Streptomyces sp. 2114.4: one gene and its partner. The protein of the gene in region 2 interacts with the protein of the main gene of each other region in a pairwise test. Links are inferred from orthologs where the notes say so. Each region holds a gene or a part of one and is shown on either strand. Other genes may lie near its edges.

The links.
Region 1: the proteins of CFW40_RS02875 (region 2) and paaC interact in binary tests that used the Escherichia coli proteins (3 or more experiments, as listed by UniProt). The link is inferred for Streptomyces sp. 2114.4 from one-to-one orthologs.

The regions. Positions count from the first base shown.
Region 1 is NZ_FYEY01000001.1:3,978,186-3,984,892, forward strand. What follows is about bases 1,480-4,478. They hold paaC (1,2-phenylacetyl-CoA epoxidase subunit PaaC), read left to right. Parts: upstream 1,480-2,620; coding sequence 2,621-3,337; downstream 3,338-4,478. Other genes in these bases: paaA (1,2-phenylacetyl-CoA epoxidase subunit PaaA), read left to right, coding at 1,480-2,286; paaB (1,2-phenylacetyl-CoA epoxidase subunit PaaB), read left to right, coding at 2,283-2,621; paaD (1,2-phenylacetyl-CoA epoxidase subunit PaaD), read left to right, coding at 3,331-3,828; paaE (1,2-phenylacetyl-CoA epoxidase subunit PaaE), read left to right, coding at 3,828-4,478. Outside these bases: CFW40_RS17415 (HTTM domain-containing protein), read right to left, coding at 1-500; CFW40_RS17420 (DUF5819 family protein), read right to left, coding at 497-1,168; more of paaA, read left to right, coding at 1,336-1,479; more of paaE, read left to right, coding at 4,479-4,871; CFW40_RS17450 (acyl-CoA dehydrogenase family protein), read left to right, coding at 5,123-6,256; CFW40_RS17455 (rhodanese-like domain-containing protein), read right to left, coding at 6,520-6,707. UniProt on the Escherichia coli protein: Component of 1,2-phenylacetyl-CoA epoxidase multicomponent enzyme system which catalyzes the reduction of phenylacetyl-CoA (PA-CoA) to form 1,2-epoxyphenylacetyl-CoA. The subunit C may be essential for structural integrity of the alpha subunit.
Region 2 is NZ_FYEY01000001.1:689,604-696,034, reverse strand. The notes cover bases 2,346-5,068. They hold CFW40_RS02875 (response regulator), read right to left. Parts: upstream 4,192-5,068; coding sequence 3,499-4,191; downstream 2,346-3,498. Other genes in these bases: CFW40_RS02870 (sensor histidine kinase), read right to left, coding at 4,379-5,068; CFW40_RS02880 (DUF4352 domain-containing protein), read right to left, coding at 2,573-3,154; CFW40_RS02885 (GNAT family N-acetyltransferase), read right to left, coding at 2,346-2,476. In the rest of the region: CFW40_RS02890 (FadR/GntR family transcriptional regulator), read right to left, coding at 993-1,730; more of CFW40_RS02885, read right to left, coding at 1,826-2,345; more of CFW40_RS02870, read right to left, coding at 5,069-6,055; CFW40_RS02865 (ABC transporter ATP-binding protein), read left to right, coding at 6,330-6,431. UniProt on the Escherichia coli protein: Member of the two-component regulatory system DpiA/DpiB, which is essential for expression of citrate-specific fermentation genes and genes involved in plasmid inheritance.

The DNA of each region.
Region 1 (6,707 bases), 3.3 Mb from region 2 along the record:
ATGCTGCGGTTCTGCAGCGAGATCACGCCCACCATGAACAGCACCGACATGGTGCGGGTGCGCCAGCCCAGCATCAGCAGCGCGCCGGCCACGACGGCCATGAGGTAGACGCACTCGAACCAGCCGGGGCTGTCGGACCAGGGGAGGACCGAGAAGGCGTGGTTGCCATCCAGAAGGCGGCGGGCCATGTCCAGGTTCCAGGGGCTGTCGGGCCCGTAGAGAACCCCGCGGTGCGGCCACTCGCGCAGCAGGAACAGCAGCCACGTCGCCGAGAAGCCGATCCGGATCACGGCGGTCTGGTACGGGGCCAGCGCACGGCTGGTGACCAGCCCGAAGCCGCGTCCGATGGCGCGCTCGATGCGGGTCTCCCGGTAGGCGTCGGGCTCCGGGGACGTCTGCGGTGCCTGGGCCTGCCGCGGCACGTCGGCCGTCTCCGTGGTCTGCGGGGCCTGCTGGTCGCTCGGCGTCTGCTGAGGCTGGTGGGGCGTCGGTGACGTCACTGGCTGTTCGCCCCCTTGGGCAGGTCGTCTGCGGTGACCTGCCACCAGGGCAGCACGCGGTACACGGGCTTCTCGCTGATCTTCTCGGAGCTCCATGGCGGCGGGCGGACCGCCGTCGTCTGCGAACGGACCTGGACCTGTTCGACGCGGCCGCCGCCCTCGGTCCACTCGCCGTCCATTCGGAGCATCACGAGCCGCCGGATATAGCGCTCGGAGAGCTCACCGCGCAGGCCGACGGGGCGGCTCTGGGCGTTGTGGGTGTTGACGAAGAGCTCCCAGCCACGGCGGAGTTGGTTCTGCTGGGTGTGGCTGGGCAGCGGGTTGTGGAGGATGCCCTGGCCGTCGCGGGCGGTCAGATCGGTCCAGCCGGTGGTCCGCGGGGAACCGTCCTCGGTGCGCAGTTGCGCACGGACCTGTACCGCGATGTTCTGCTGCAGCGGATTGGGGGCGAACAGCTTCCAGTTCTGTTCGTACTCGGGGTAGACGTAGTCGCTGATCAGGGCGCCCTGCTGTTTGCTGAGCGTGTTCGACGGCGCCACGTGCAGGAACATCATGGCGAGATGAATCGCGACGATGACCGCGAGGGCGCAGGCCGCCACCCCTATGACGATCCGCGAGGGCAGCGAGAGCGCGGACAATGGCCGCGTTTCGTCCCCGTATGACTGCATTCCCGCCCCGTTCCCAGAATCCATGCGGTCAACTCCGCTCCGGAACCGTACCTACGCAGCCGCACCGGGCACACCCTCGGCCGGGTTATCCACAGGCTTGACACCCGCGGTCCGCCCGCTCACCATTGAACCGAACGATCGGTCGGTCGGGAGCGAGGGGGCACCACATGACGACGATCGCGCCGGAGGAAACGGCACGCGAGGCCGTATTCGACGCCACCGTGGCCGCGGACGAACGCATCGAGCCACGGGACTGGATGCCGGACGCCTACCGCTCGACACTCGTGCGCCAGATCGCGCAGCACGCCCACTCCGAGATCATCGGCATGCAGCCGGAGGGCAACTGGATCACCCGCGCGCCGTCCCTGCGCCGCAAGGCGATCCTGATGGCCAAGGTGCAGGACGAGGCCGGTCACGGCCTGTATCTCTACAGCGCCGCCGAAACTCTGGGCACCAGCCGCGACGAACTGCTCGACAAGCTGCACTCCGGCCGCCAGAAGTACTCCTCGATCTTCAACTACCCGACCCTGACCTGGGCCGATGTCGGAGCCGTCGGCTGGCTGGTGGACGGCGCTGCGATCACCAACCAGGTCCCGCTCTGCCGCTGTTCCTACGGCCCCTACGCCCGCGCGATGGTCCGTATCTGCAAGGAGGAGTCCTTCCACCAGCGGCAGGGCTACGAACTCCTGCTGACCCTCAGCCGCGGCACCGAGGCACAGCACGCCATGGCGCAGGATGCGGTGAACCGCTGGTGGTGGCCCTCGCTGATGATGTTCGGCCCCCCGGACGACGAGTCCTCGCACTCCGCGCAGTCCATGGCCTGGAAGATCAAGCGGCACTCCAACGACGAGCTGCGCCAGCGCTTCGTGGACATCTGCGTCCCCCAGGCCGAAGCCCTCGGACTCACGCTCCCCGACCCGGAACTGACGTGGAACGACGACCGCGGCCACTGGGACTTCGGCCCGATCGACTGGGCCGAGTTCCGCGAGGTCCTCAAGGGCAACGGCCCCTGCAACGAGCAGCGGATAAGCCGCCGGCGGCAGGCTCACGAGGACGGCGCCTGGGTGCGCGAGGCAGCCGCCGCACACGCGGCCAAGCACGGGGAGGTCACCCGATGACGACACCACGCCCTGCCGACGCCCCCGCGACCACCGCGGGGACGGCCGCCCGGTCCGCCGACTGGCCCCTGTGGGAGGTCTTCGTCCGCAGCCGCCGCGGACTCTCCCACACCCACGCCGGCAGCCTGCACGCACCGGACGCGGAGATGGCGCTGCGCAACGCCCGCGACCTCTACACCCGCCGCTCGGAAGGCGTCTCCCTCTGGGTGGTGCCCTCCGCGCAGGTCACCGCGTCCTCGCCGGACGAGAAGGACAGCTTCTTCGAGCCGGCCGGTGACAAGCCCTACCGCCACCCGACCTTCTACGAGATCCCGGACGGGGTGCATCACCTTTGATGAACGCAACCGCCACCCCGGCCCTGCCCCTCGGGGACGACGCCCTGATCCTCTCCCACCGCCTGGGCGAGTGGGCGGGGCACGCCCCGGTCCTGGAGGAGGAGGTCGCCCTGGCCAATATCGCGCTGGACCTGCTCGGCCAGGCCCGTGTGCTGCTCTCCCTCGTGGGCGATGAGGACGAGCTGGCCTATCTGCGCGAGGAGCGGCAGTTCCGCAACCTCCAGCTCGTCGAGCAGCCCAACGGCGACTTCGCCCACACCATCGCCCGCCAGCTCTACTTCTCCACCTACCAGGAGCTGCTGTTCGACCATCTCGCTTCGGCAGAGAGCGAGTTGGCGCCGCTGGCCGCGAAGGCCGTCAAGGAGGTCGCCTACCACCGCGACCACGCCCATCAGTGGACGCTGCGCCTGGGCGACGGCACCGCCGAGAGCCGCACCCGGATGCAACGTGCCCTGGACGCCCTCTGGCGCTTCACCGGCGAACTGTTCGAGCCGGTGGCAGGACTGGAAACAGTGCCCTGGCCGGCCCTGCACGACAGCTGGACCGCACGCATCACCGCCACCCTGGAACAAGCCACCCTCACCGTCCCCGAAGGCCCCCGGCACGGCGCCTGGACCGCCGGCGCGGGCCGCCAGGGCCTGCACACCGAATCGTTCGGACGGCTGCTCGCCGAGATGCAGCACCTCCACCGCAGCCACCCGGGGGCGGCATGGTGACCACCACCGCCCTCGAAGAGGAACTGCTTGCCCTGGCCGGCTCCGTTCCCGACCCGGAGCTGCCGGTGCTCACCCTCGCCGAACTGGGAGTGCTGCGCGGGGTACAGCTGACCGGCCCCGGCCGGGTCGAGGTGCGTCTCACCCCCACCTACACCGGCTGCCCCGCCATCGAGACGATGTCGGCCGACATCGAGCGTGTGCTGCACGACCACGGGATACCCGAGGTCGAGGTCCGCACGGTCCTCAGCCCGCCGTGGACCACGGACGCGATCACCGCCGAGGGCCGCCGCAAGCTCGCGGAATTCGGTATCGCACCCCCGCGCCCCACGGGACCGGCCGGCGGCCCGGTCGCCGTCGACCTCACCCTTCGCTGCCCGCACTGCGGATCGACCGACACCACCCTGCTGAGCCGGTTCTCCTCCACGGCATGCAAGGCACTGCGACGCTGTGAGTCCTGCCGCGAACCCTTCGACCACTTCAAGGAGTTGTGATGTTCCACCCGCTCCAGGTCCGGGAGATCGAGCGGCTCACGGACGACGCGGTGGCCGTCACCTTCGCGGTCCCGCCCGAGCTGCGCACGGCCTTCCGGCACACCCCCGGACAGCACATCGCCCTGCGCAGAACGGTCGACGGCCAGGAGATCCGCCGTACGTACTCCATCTGCACCCCGGCCACCGACCAGCCCGTCCTGCGAGTGGGCATCCGCCTCGTCGAGGACGGCATCTTCTCGACGTACGCGCTCAAGGAACTCGCCGTCGGCGACACGGTGGAGGTAATGGCCCCGGCCGGCCGGTTCACCCTCGCACCACGTCCCGGGCATTTCGTCGCCATCGTCGGCGGCAGTGGCATCACCCCCGTGCTGTCCATCGCCTCCACCCTGCTCGAACGGCAGCCGGACGCCCACTTCTGCCTCATCCGCAGCGACCGCACGGCGGCGTCGACGATGTTCCTGGAGGAGGTGGCCGACCTCAAGGACCGCTATCCCCAGCGCTTCCAGCTCATCCACACCCTCTCGCGCGAGGAGCAACAAGCCGGCCTGCCCTCCGGCCGCCTGGACGAGGCCCGGCTCCGCTCCCTCCTGCCGGCGCTCCTGAAGATCGACTCCGTGGACGGCTGGTACCTCTGCGGCCCCTACGGCCTGGTCCAGGGCGCCGAACGCGCCCTCCGCGCCCTCCACGTGCCCCGCACCCGCATCCACGAAGAGATCTTCCACGTCGACAACGGCGCCCCGACCGCCCCCGCCGCCGCCACCCCCGCGCACAGCACCGTGACCGCCACCCTCGACGGCCGCTCCGGCACCTGGCCGGTCCACGACAGCGAGTCGCTGCTCGAGGCGGTCCTGCGCAACCGCGCGGACGCCCCGTACGCCTGCAAGGGCGGCGTCTGCGGCACCTGCCGCGCCTTCCTCGTCTCGGGCGAGATCCGCATGGACCGCAACTTCGCCCTGGAATCCGACGAGGTCGACGCGGGGTACGTCCTCGCCTGCCAGTCCCACCCGGTCACGGAGAAGGTCGAGCTGGACTTCGACCGATGACCCCCATGACCCCATGACCCCGATGAACCTGATGAACCTGATGAATCCGGTCCGTGCGGACACCACCGCATAGCGCTCGCGGACGCCCCGACGCCTCCGCCGCCTCACCCGCCCGCCTCTGCCGCCCCTTCCGCCGCTCTCCCGGACCCGTCCCTCTCGCCCCTTCCAACGGTTCCGCCATTCCCAATTCCTGGAACATGTTCTACCTTGACGCTTCGTCAGTTCGAGGCGGCGCGTGGGAGGACAGTGCAATGGACTTCACCTTCACCGAGGAGCAGCAGGCCGCCGCCGAAGCGGCCAGGGCCGTCTTCGCGGGCGTCGCACCGGACGGCGTGCCCAGCCCGGCGCTCACCCCAGGTGCGGTCGCCGACGACTTCGACCGCGCCCTGTGGCGCAAGCTCGCCGACGCCGACCTGCTGAGCCTGCCGATCGCGCCCGAGCACGGCGGCGCGGGCCTCGACCCGATCGCGCTCTGCCTCGTACTCCGCGAATCGGCCAAGGTGCTGGCGCGAGTGCCGCTGCTGGAGGCCGGCGCCGCCGCGCTCATCCTCCAGCGTTACGCGGCCGACGAGCTGGGTGCGCACGTCCTGCCCCGCATTGCTGCCGGGGAGCTCGTCGTGACCGTCGCCGGCAGCGGGCGCACCGGGCACGAACCGGCCGAACTCGCCGTCGACGCCCGCCAGGAGGGTGCCGACTGGGTTTTCGACGGGGTCCAGACCGCCGTTCCCTGGGCCGGGACCGCGGACCGAATCCTGCTCCCCGCCCACACCCCCGAAGGCCACGCCGTACTCGCGCTCGTCCCCCGCATCCACCCGGGCGTCACACTCGACGACCAGATATCCACCACCGGAGAGCGCCTTGCCGAGGTCCGGCTGGATTCCGTACGTCTCAGCGGCCAGGAAACGATCACTGACCCGGACGCCTGGGAGTTGCTGCGCAACGTTCTGACCACCGGCACCTGTGCACTCGCCCTGGGCCTGGGCGAGCGCGTCCTCGCCATGACCGGCGACTACACGAGCAAGCGCGAGCAGTTCGGATTCCCGGTGGCCACCTTCCAGGCCGTCGCCGTCCAGGCCGCCGACCGTTTCATCGACCTGCGCGCCATGGAGGCCACCCTCTGGCAGGCCGCCTGGCGGATCACCACCGACGCGGCCGGCCCGCTCCCGCCCGCCGGGGATGTCGCGGTCGCCAAGATCTGGGCCTCGGAGGGTGTACGCCGCGTAGTCCAGACCGCCCAGCACCTTCACGGTGGCTTCGGCGCCGACACCGACTACGCGCTCCACCGCTACCACGCCTGGGCCAAACAGCTGGAGCTCTCCCTCGGCCCCGCCGCCGCCCACGAGGAGGCCCTGGGCGACCTGCTCGCAGCACATCCGCTGAGCTGACGCGGGAGAGGAAGGGCGGAGCACAGCGAGCGTCCGCGGGGGGCTCGTGCCACCGATGCCGGCGCAGCGCCGAGTCTCGGGTGCCACTCGGCGGCCACCGCACGCCGACCGCGAGCCACCGCCCGATGAACCCTCCGACACCGAGCAGCCCAGCCGGCCTCCCGGCTCCCGGCTCCCGGCTCCCGGCTCCCGGCTCCCGGCTCCCGGCTCCCGGCTCCCGGCTCCCGGCTCCCGGCTCCCGGCTCCCGGCTCCCGGCTCCCGGCTAGATGATCACCCCGGCGCCGCCCTTGCCATCCGACACGGGGCGGCCGGCGGCCTCCCAGGCCTGCATGCCGCCCGCGACATTCACCGCGTCGACGCCCTGCTGAACCAGGTACTGCGTCACCTGCGCCGAGCGCCCACCGACCCGGCACAGCACGTACACCTTGCCGTCCGCGGGGGCCGCCTCGG
Region 2 (6,431 bases):
GGAGTTGAGGCTGGACATCGCGGCGGTGAGCACGACGAGGTTCATCACGCCGCCCGCGGCCGGTATCCCGACACGGGACAGCACGGTCACGAAGGGGCTCTCGGCGGCCGAGTACGAGGTCCAGGGCAGCAGCATCGCCAGCAGCACCACCGAGCCGACGTAGAACAGCGCCACCCGCCACATGATGGAGTTGATCGCCTTCGGCATGACCTTCGCCGGATCCGCGGTCTCGCCCGCCGTGACACCGACCAGCTCGACCGACGCGTAGGCGAACACCACACCCTGGATGACCAGCAGCATCGCCAGGGCCCCGGTCGGGAAGAGCCCGCCGTGGTCGGCGATCAGCGAGGGGCCGGGGGTGGTGCCGCCGACCGGGTGCCGGGTGACGAGCAGGAAGATGCCGATCAGCATGAAGACGACCAGCGCACCGACCTTGACGAGCGAGAACCAGAATTCCAGCTCACCGAAGAACTTCACGGAGATGAGGTTCACGGTCAGCACGACCGCGAGCGCGATCAGCGCGATCACCCACTGCGGGACGTGGGAGAACATGCCCCAGTAGTGCGTATAGGTCGCCACCGCCGTGATGTCGGCGATCCCGGTGGTCGCCCAGTTCAGGAAGTACATCCAGCCCGCGACGAACGCCCCCTTCTCACCGAGGAATTCGCGGGCGTACGACACGAACGCACCCGAGGACGGCCGGTGCAGCACCAGCTCACCCAGCGCACGCACCACCAGGAAGGCGAACAGGCCGCAGACCGCGTACGCCACCGCCAGCGACGGCCCGGCGCCGGCGAGCCGGCCGCCCGCGCCGAGGAAGAGCCCGGTGCCGATGGCCCCGCCGATCGCGATCATGTTGATGTGCCGGGACGTGAGGGACTTCTGGTACCCGGCGTCACCGGCGTCCATGTGCTCGCCGGACGACCGCTGCGCGCCGTCCTGCCCCACTGCTTGTCGTTGCTGCCGTTCCGCCTGCCGGAGGGATTGCTCGCTCACGCGTGATCCTCGTCTTCCGTGGAGGGGCCCGCACGGTGTGGTGGCCGCACGATGGTGGTCAGCGTCGTCTCGACGCGGGCGAGGTGGTGCGCCATGGCTTCCACCGCGTCGTGCTCACTGCTGTCGACAAGCGCCTCGACGATCGCCCGGTGCTCGCGGTTCGACTGCTCGCGCCGCCCGCCGAGCTCATTGAGGAAGGCCGACTGGCGGGCCAGCGCATCGCGGATCTCCTCGATGACCCGGCGGAAGACCGGATTGCGGGCCGCCTGCGCGACGGCGAGGTGGAAGAGGGAGTCCATCGCCACCCATGCGGTGGTGTCGGTCTCCTGCTCCATCCGCTCCAGCAGACGGTTCAGCTGGTCGAGGTCCTCCGGCGTACGGCGCAGCGCCGCGTAACCGGCCACCGGGATCTCGACATGCCGGCGCACTTCCAGGAGGTCGCTCGCCGCGTAGTCGCCGAAGGTGGGGTCCGCCACCGCGCCGTCGGAGACGACGAAGGTGCCCTTGCCGGTACGCGAGACGGTCAGCCCCATGGTCTGGAGCGCGCGCAGCGCCTCCCGGAGCACGGGTCTGCTCACTTCCAGCCGACGGCAGAGCTCCGCCTCCGAGGGGAGCTTGTCCCCGACCGCGTAGTCACCCCGCTCGATGGCGTCGCGCAGATGGTGCAGGACCGCTTCCATGGCGCTGATCCGACGGGGGGCCTCGCCAGCTGTCTGGCTGTCTGACAGGTTCACCCCGGGATCGTCAGGCCCGGCCGGGGGAGCTGTCAAGGGGTGGGACGCAGGGGGTCTCCCGGAGGCGGATCCCGCGCCTCTTCGTGACGAAGCCGCTACTGCCGGTGCGGGGCTTGCCGCTCCGGCCGCTCCGGCCGCTCCGGCTGCTCCGGCTGCTGCGGCCGTCCCGGCTGCCCGCTTCCGCGGAAGTCCAGCATGTAGAAGACCTTGTCGTAGCGGCGTCCGCCCATGGCGACGAAGTCGGGGAGACGGCCGTACTCACGAAAGCCGAGCGACCGGTAGAGGGCCAGCGCCCGGGTGTTATCGGCCCGCGCGTCCAGGGTGAGGACCTCGATCCCGGCCTCCCGGGCGTCCCCGACCAGCGCGGCGGTCAGCGACCGGCCCACACCCCGCCCGTGCGCCCCGTGCGCCACCGCAAGCTTCTCCAGGTCCGCGTGCTGCCGATTGGTCGGACGGGCATAGCGCAGCCAGTACCCCAGCCCGACCAGCCGGCGCCCGGCGTACGCCGCCCGCAGCGCGCCGTCCCCGGCCCGCGCGGCGCGCAGCACCCGCCCGACGAGCTCCGCCACCTCGTCCGCCGGGGGCGGATCGGTCCAGCCGAGCGGGGCACCGCCCCGGACCAGCTCCGCCAGGATCCGGTGCGCCGCCACGGCGAACCCGGCCGCCAGCTCCGGATCGCCGGACAGCTGCCCCGCGTCGAGAAGGTCAAGCTCGGGGCTGGTCCCACCAGGAGTCGCGGCATTCATGACAGGCAGCCTAAAGGCCGTCCCGTAAGTGACCTACGGTGGACGGCCAGTTGGGCCAGGGCGCGGGCGGGCGGCGCTGAGGTGCCTCCGTGAGGTCTACCGGGACGGCATCTCGAAGCGGAGCGAGGCGGTTCCCCGTGTGTCGTAGTAGGTGACGCTGCCGCCCTTCTGTGGCACGTCGAGGACGATATCTCCGGTCACCCCCTGGCCAGGATGGTATGTGGTGCCGACGTCCTGGGTGCCGGTTGATATCAGCGTCGACACCTCTTGCTCTGTCGTGGCCTTGTCCTTCCATTTCATGTTCCGGTACGGGGTGAAGGTGCCGTCCTGGTGGCCTGTATTCGTTACTTCGACGGTGATGATGGCGTAGGAGCCCTTGGGTTTTGCTTCGCCGATTTCCGATGGGGTGACGTACTTCGCGGCGTGGAAGGTGACAGACATCGTTGTGGCGTTGCCGGAATTGTCCCTCGCGGTGTAGGTGCGGGTTTTCCCGATGGAGAGGGCGGGAGGCTCGGTCGCTCCCTTGGGTGCGTCCGCGGATTTCTCCGGCCCGGCAGCGGTGGAAGACGCCGAAGGCTTTTTGGAGGCGTCGCCGGAAGCCGATGAGCAGCCGGCCACGGCTCCGGTGGCGGTCAGAGCGGCGATGAATAATGCAGCGCTTCGGCTGTACGGGCGCATGGTGTTCCCCTCCGGTACTTCAGCGGTCCCTGGCTTGTGAATGCGTGAACTGTACGGCACATCACGACGCTTGAGGCGGCCGAGTCGGATGCGTGGGGGCAGTTGCGCCCTTCCTTGCCTGATGGCCGGCCCCGGCAGCCGGTCAAAGGCCTGCCTGCGTCCGCCCCCAGTCGTTGGACGGTGAGTCAAGCGCGAAGACCGAGGCGCCGGCCGAGATGGCTGCGCAGGCGGGCGGAGGCTCCGCGCAGAGCGCCGAGTTGGCGTATCTCTTCCGTGGCGAGTTCGGTCCGTGCCGCCGGCGCGAGCACGGCGGCATAGGGGCGTTCGCCACCGGTTTCGGCCGTTCAGTGGCTGCTCGCCCAGCGGTAGCGGTGTTCGGGGCGGCCGGTGTCGCCGTATTTGAGGGTGAGGGTGATGTGGCCGCTGCGTTCGAGGTGTTTGAGGTAGCGCTGGGCCGTGGAGCGGCTGACGCCGGCGCGTTCGGCCACCTCGTGGGCGGACAGCGGGTGCCCGGCGGTGTCCAGGACCCGGCGGATCAGGTCGACGGTCGCCGCCGAGTGGCCTTTGGGGAGTTCGGTGTGCGGGGAGTCGGTGGTCCGGAAGGCGCCGAAGATCCGGTCCACCTGCTCCTGGCCCGCCTCGCCGCGTCCCCCCACCCCCTCCACGGTGCGGCGCAGCGCCGCATAGCCCTCAAGTTTGGCGCGCAGCCCGGAGAAGCCGAACGGTTTGACGAGGTATTGCAGCGCGCCGCAGCGCATCGCGTCCTGGACCGTGGTGACGTCACGGGCGGCGGTCACCATGATCACGTCGGTGCGGTGGCCGAGTTGGCGGAGCCGTCGCACCAGTGACAGGCCCGTTTCGTCGGGCAGGTAGTGGTCGAGCAGTACCAGATCGGCGGGGGTGCGCTCCAGGGAGGCCAGCGCCTGGGCGGCGGTGTGGGCACGGCCGGTGACCCGGAAGCCGGATACCTGGGACACATACGCGGCATTGATCTCGGCGACGTGGAAGTCATCGTCCACGACCAGGACATCGATCATCGTGATGCTCCGCTCGGCAGGGGTCTTCGCGCCGGCGGCTCCGTTCCCACACGGAGCCCAGTTCGCTCGCGGCGCCCTGTTCCCTTGCGATGCCCCGTTGCCTTGCGGTGCCCCATTCCGTCGCGGCGCTCCGGCCGTCGTGGCACTCCGGTCACCGTGGTACTCCTTTCGTCGTGATTCGCCCGCTTCACCGTGGCTCTCCCGCGGTGGTGAGCCGGCGCACGGGCGCGTCGTCGTGCCGGGCGAGTGCTTCGGGGAGGACGACGGTGAAGACCGCACCGCCGCCCGCGCGGGCGGTCACCCGGGCCATCCCGCCGTAGCGCTCGGCGAGCCGGCGCACCAGCGCGAGGCCGATGCCCCGGCCGCGGTGGAAAGCCACCGGGCGGGCGGACGGCGCGGTTCCGGGGGCGCGCGCGGCGGCCTTGGTGGACCAGCCCTCGGCGAAGATCCGCTCCCGTAGCTCCGGCGGCACCCCCGGCCCCGTGTCCGAGACCCGCAGCACGGCGGTGGTGTGCTCGGCCCGCAACTCCACCTCGACGAACGGCTCGTCGCGGCGGCGCTCCCCGGTGGCGTCCAGCGCATTGTCGATGAGGTTGCCCAGCACGGTCACCAGGTCGCGCGGGTCGACCACCGCATCGGGCAGCAGCGTCGTGGACGACACCCGCAGCGACACCCCGCGTTCGGCGGCGACGGCGGCCTTGCCGACGAGCAGTGCGGACAGCAGCGGGTCGTGCACCCGCTCCGCGATCTGTTCCGCGGAGGCCCGCTGGGCGCTGGCCACTTCGCTGACGAACTCCACCGCCCTTTCGTACCGGCCCAGCTCCAGCAGCCCGCGCAGGGTGTGCAGTTGATTGGCGTGTTCGTGATCCTGGGCCCGGAGCGCGTCCAGCAGCCCCTGGGTGCCGTCCAGTTCGCGGCCCAGCAGCTCCAGCTCGGTGCGGTCCCGCAGGGTCACCACCGCCCCGCCGTCCTGGGTCGGCATCCGGTTGGCGACCAGCACCCGCCCGCCGCTGACGGCCAGCAGATCCGTGCCGTCCACCCGCCCGGCCAGCACATCCGTCGTCCGCCCCGGCGGCAGCACCTCGTCCAGGGCCCGGCCCGCGGCCCGCGCGTCCAGGCCCAGCAGCCGCGCGGCCTCGTCGTTCACCAGCCGGATGCGGCCGCGCCGGTCGAAGGCGACGACGCCCTCCCGGATGCCGTGCAGCATCGCCTCCCGCTCGTCGAGCAGGGCGGAGATATCGGCGAACGCCACCCCGTGCGTACGACGCCGCAGCCTCCGGGAGAGCGCGACCGCGGCCAGCACCCCGACGGCCAGCGCCGCGCCCGCGTACCGCAGCAGCGCGGGGATGGTGCCGAACAGCCGCCCCCGGACACTGTCGTAGGCGATACCGACCGACACCGCGCCGACGATCCGGCCCCGGTCGTCGCGCAGCGGCACCTTGGCGCGGGCCGACCGCCCCAGCGTCCCGGTGTCGATCTGCCGCACCTGCCGCCCGGCGAGGGTCCGGCTCGGGTCCGTGGAGACATGCCGGCCGATCTCGTCGGTGTGGGTGTGCGACCAGCGCACCCCGTGGGTGTCCATCACGACGACGTACAGCGCCCCGGTCGCGGTACGGATCCGTTCCGCTTCGGCCTGCACCGGCCCGTGCGCCGCCGGTTCGGTGGTGACCAGCTCCCGGGCGAGGTCCGGTGCGGCGGCGGTGGTCTGGGCGATGGACAGCGCCCGGCGCATCGCCTGGTCGTCCAGCTCGGAGCTGAGCGGGGCGAGGAACAGGCCGGTGGCGAGCACCATGACACCGGTGGTCAGGGCGACTTGCGCGGTGAGCACCTGTGCAAAGACCCGTCGGGGCCAGCGGATCCGCATCGGGTCTCCCTTGTCTCCGCCCTCCGCACCCTTGCGGAACCGAATCGTCCTTTTTCGCTGCGCGATGCCTGCGTCTTTCACCTCGCGAGGGCCCGCACCTTTTACTTCGCGATCACCGCACCGTAAGCCGTGCGTGAGCGCCCGCACACCCCCTGGTGACGACTTAGCCGTTCTAGCGTGAGCAAAATGAGCACAACAGGGTTTGCGCGCAGAAAGGTCGCTTGCGCCCACAAGGCTGCCGCTGTGGCCCGGATCACTCCTAGCCTCCCGACCCATGAACAGCCACACGAGCCCCGCGATCGAACTGCGGGGTACGAGCAAGGCCTTCCGGACGCCCTCGGGGGCGCTGCACACGGCCGTCCGGGACCTGGATCTG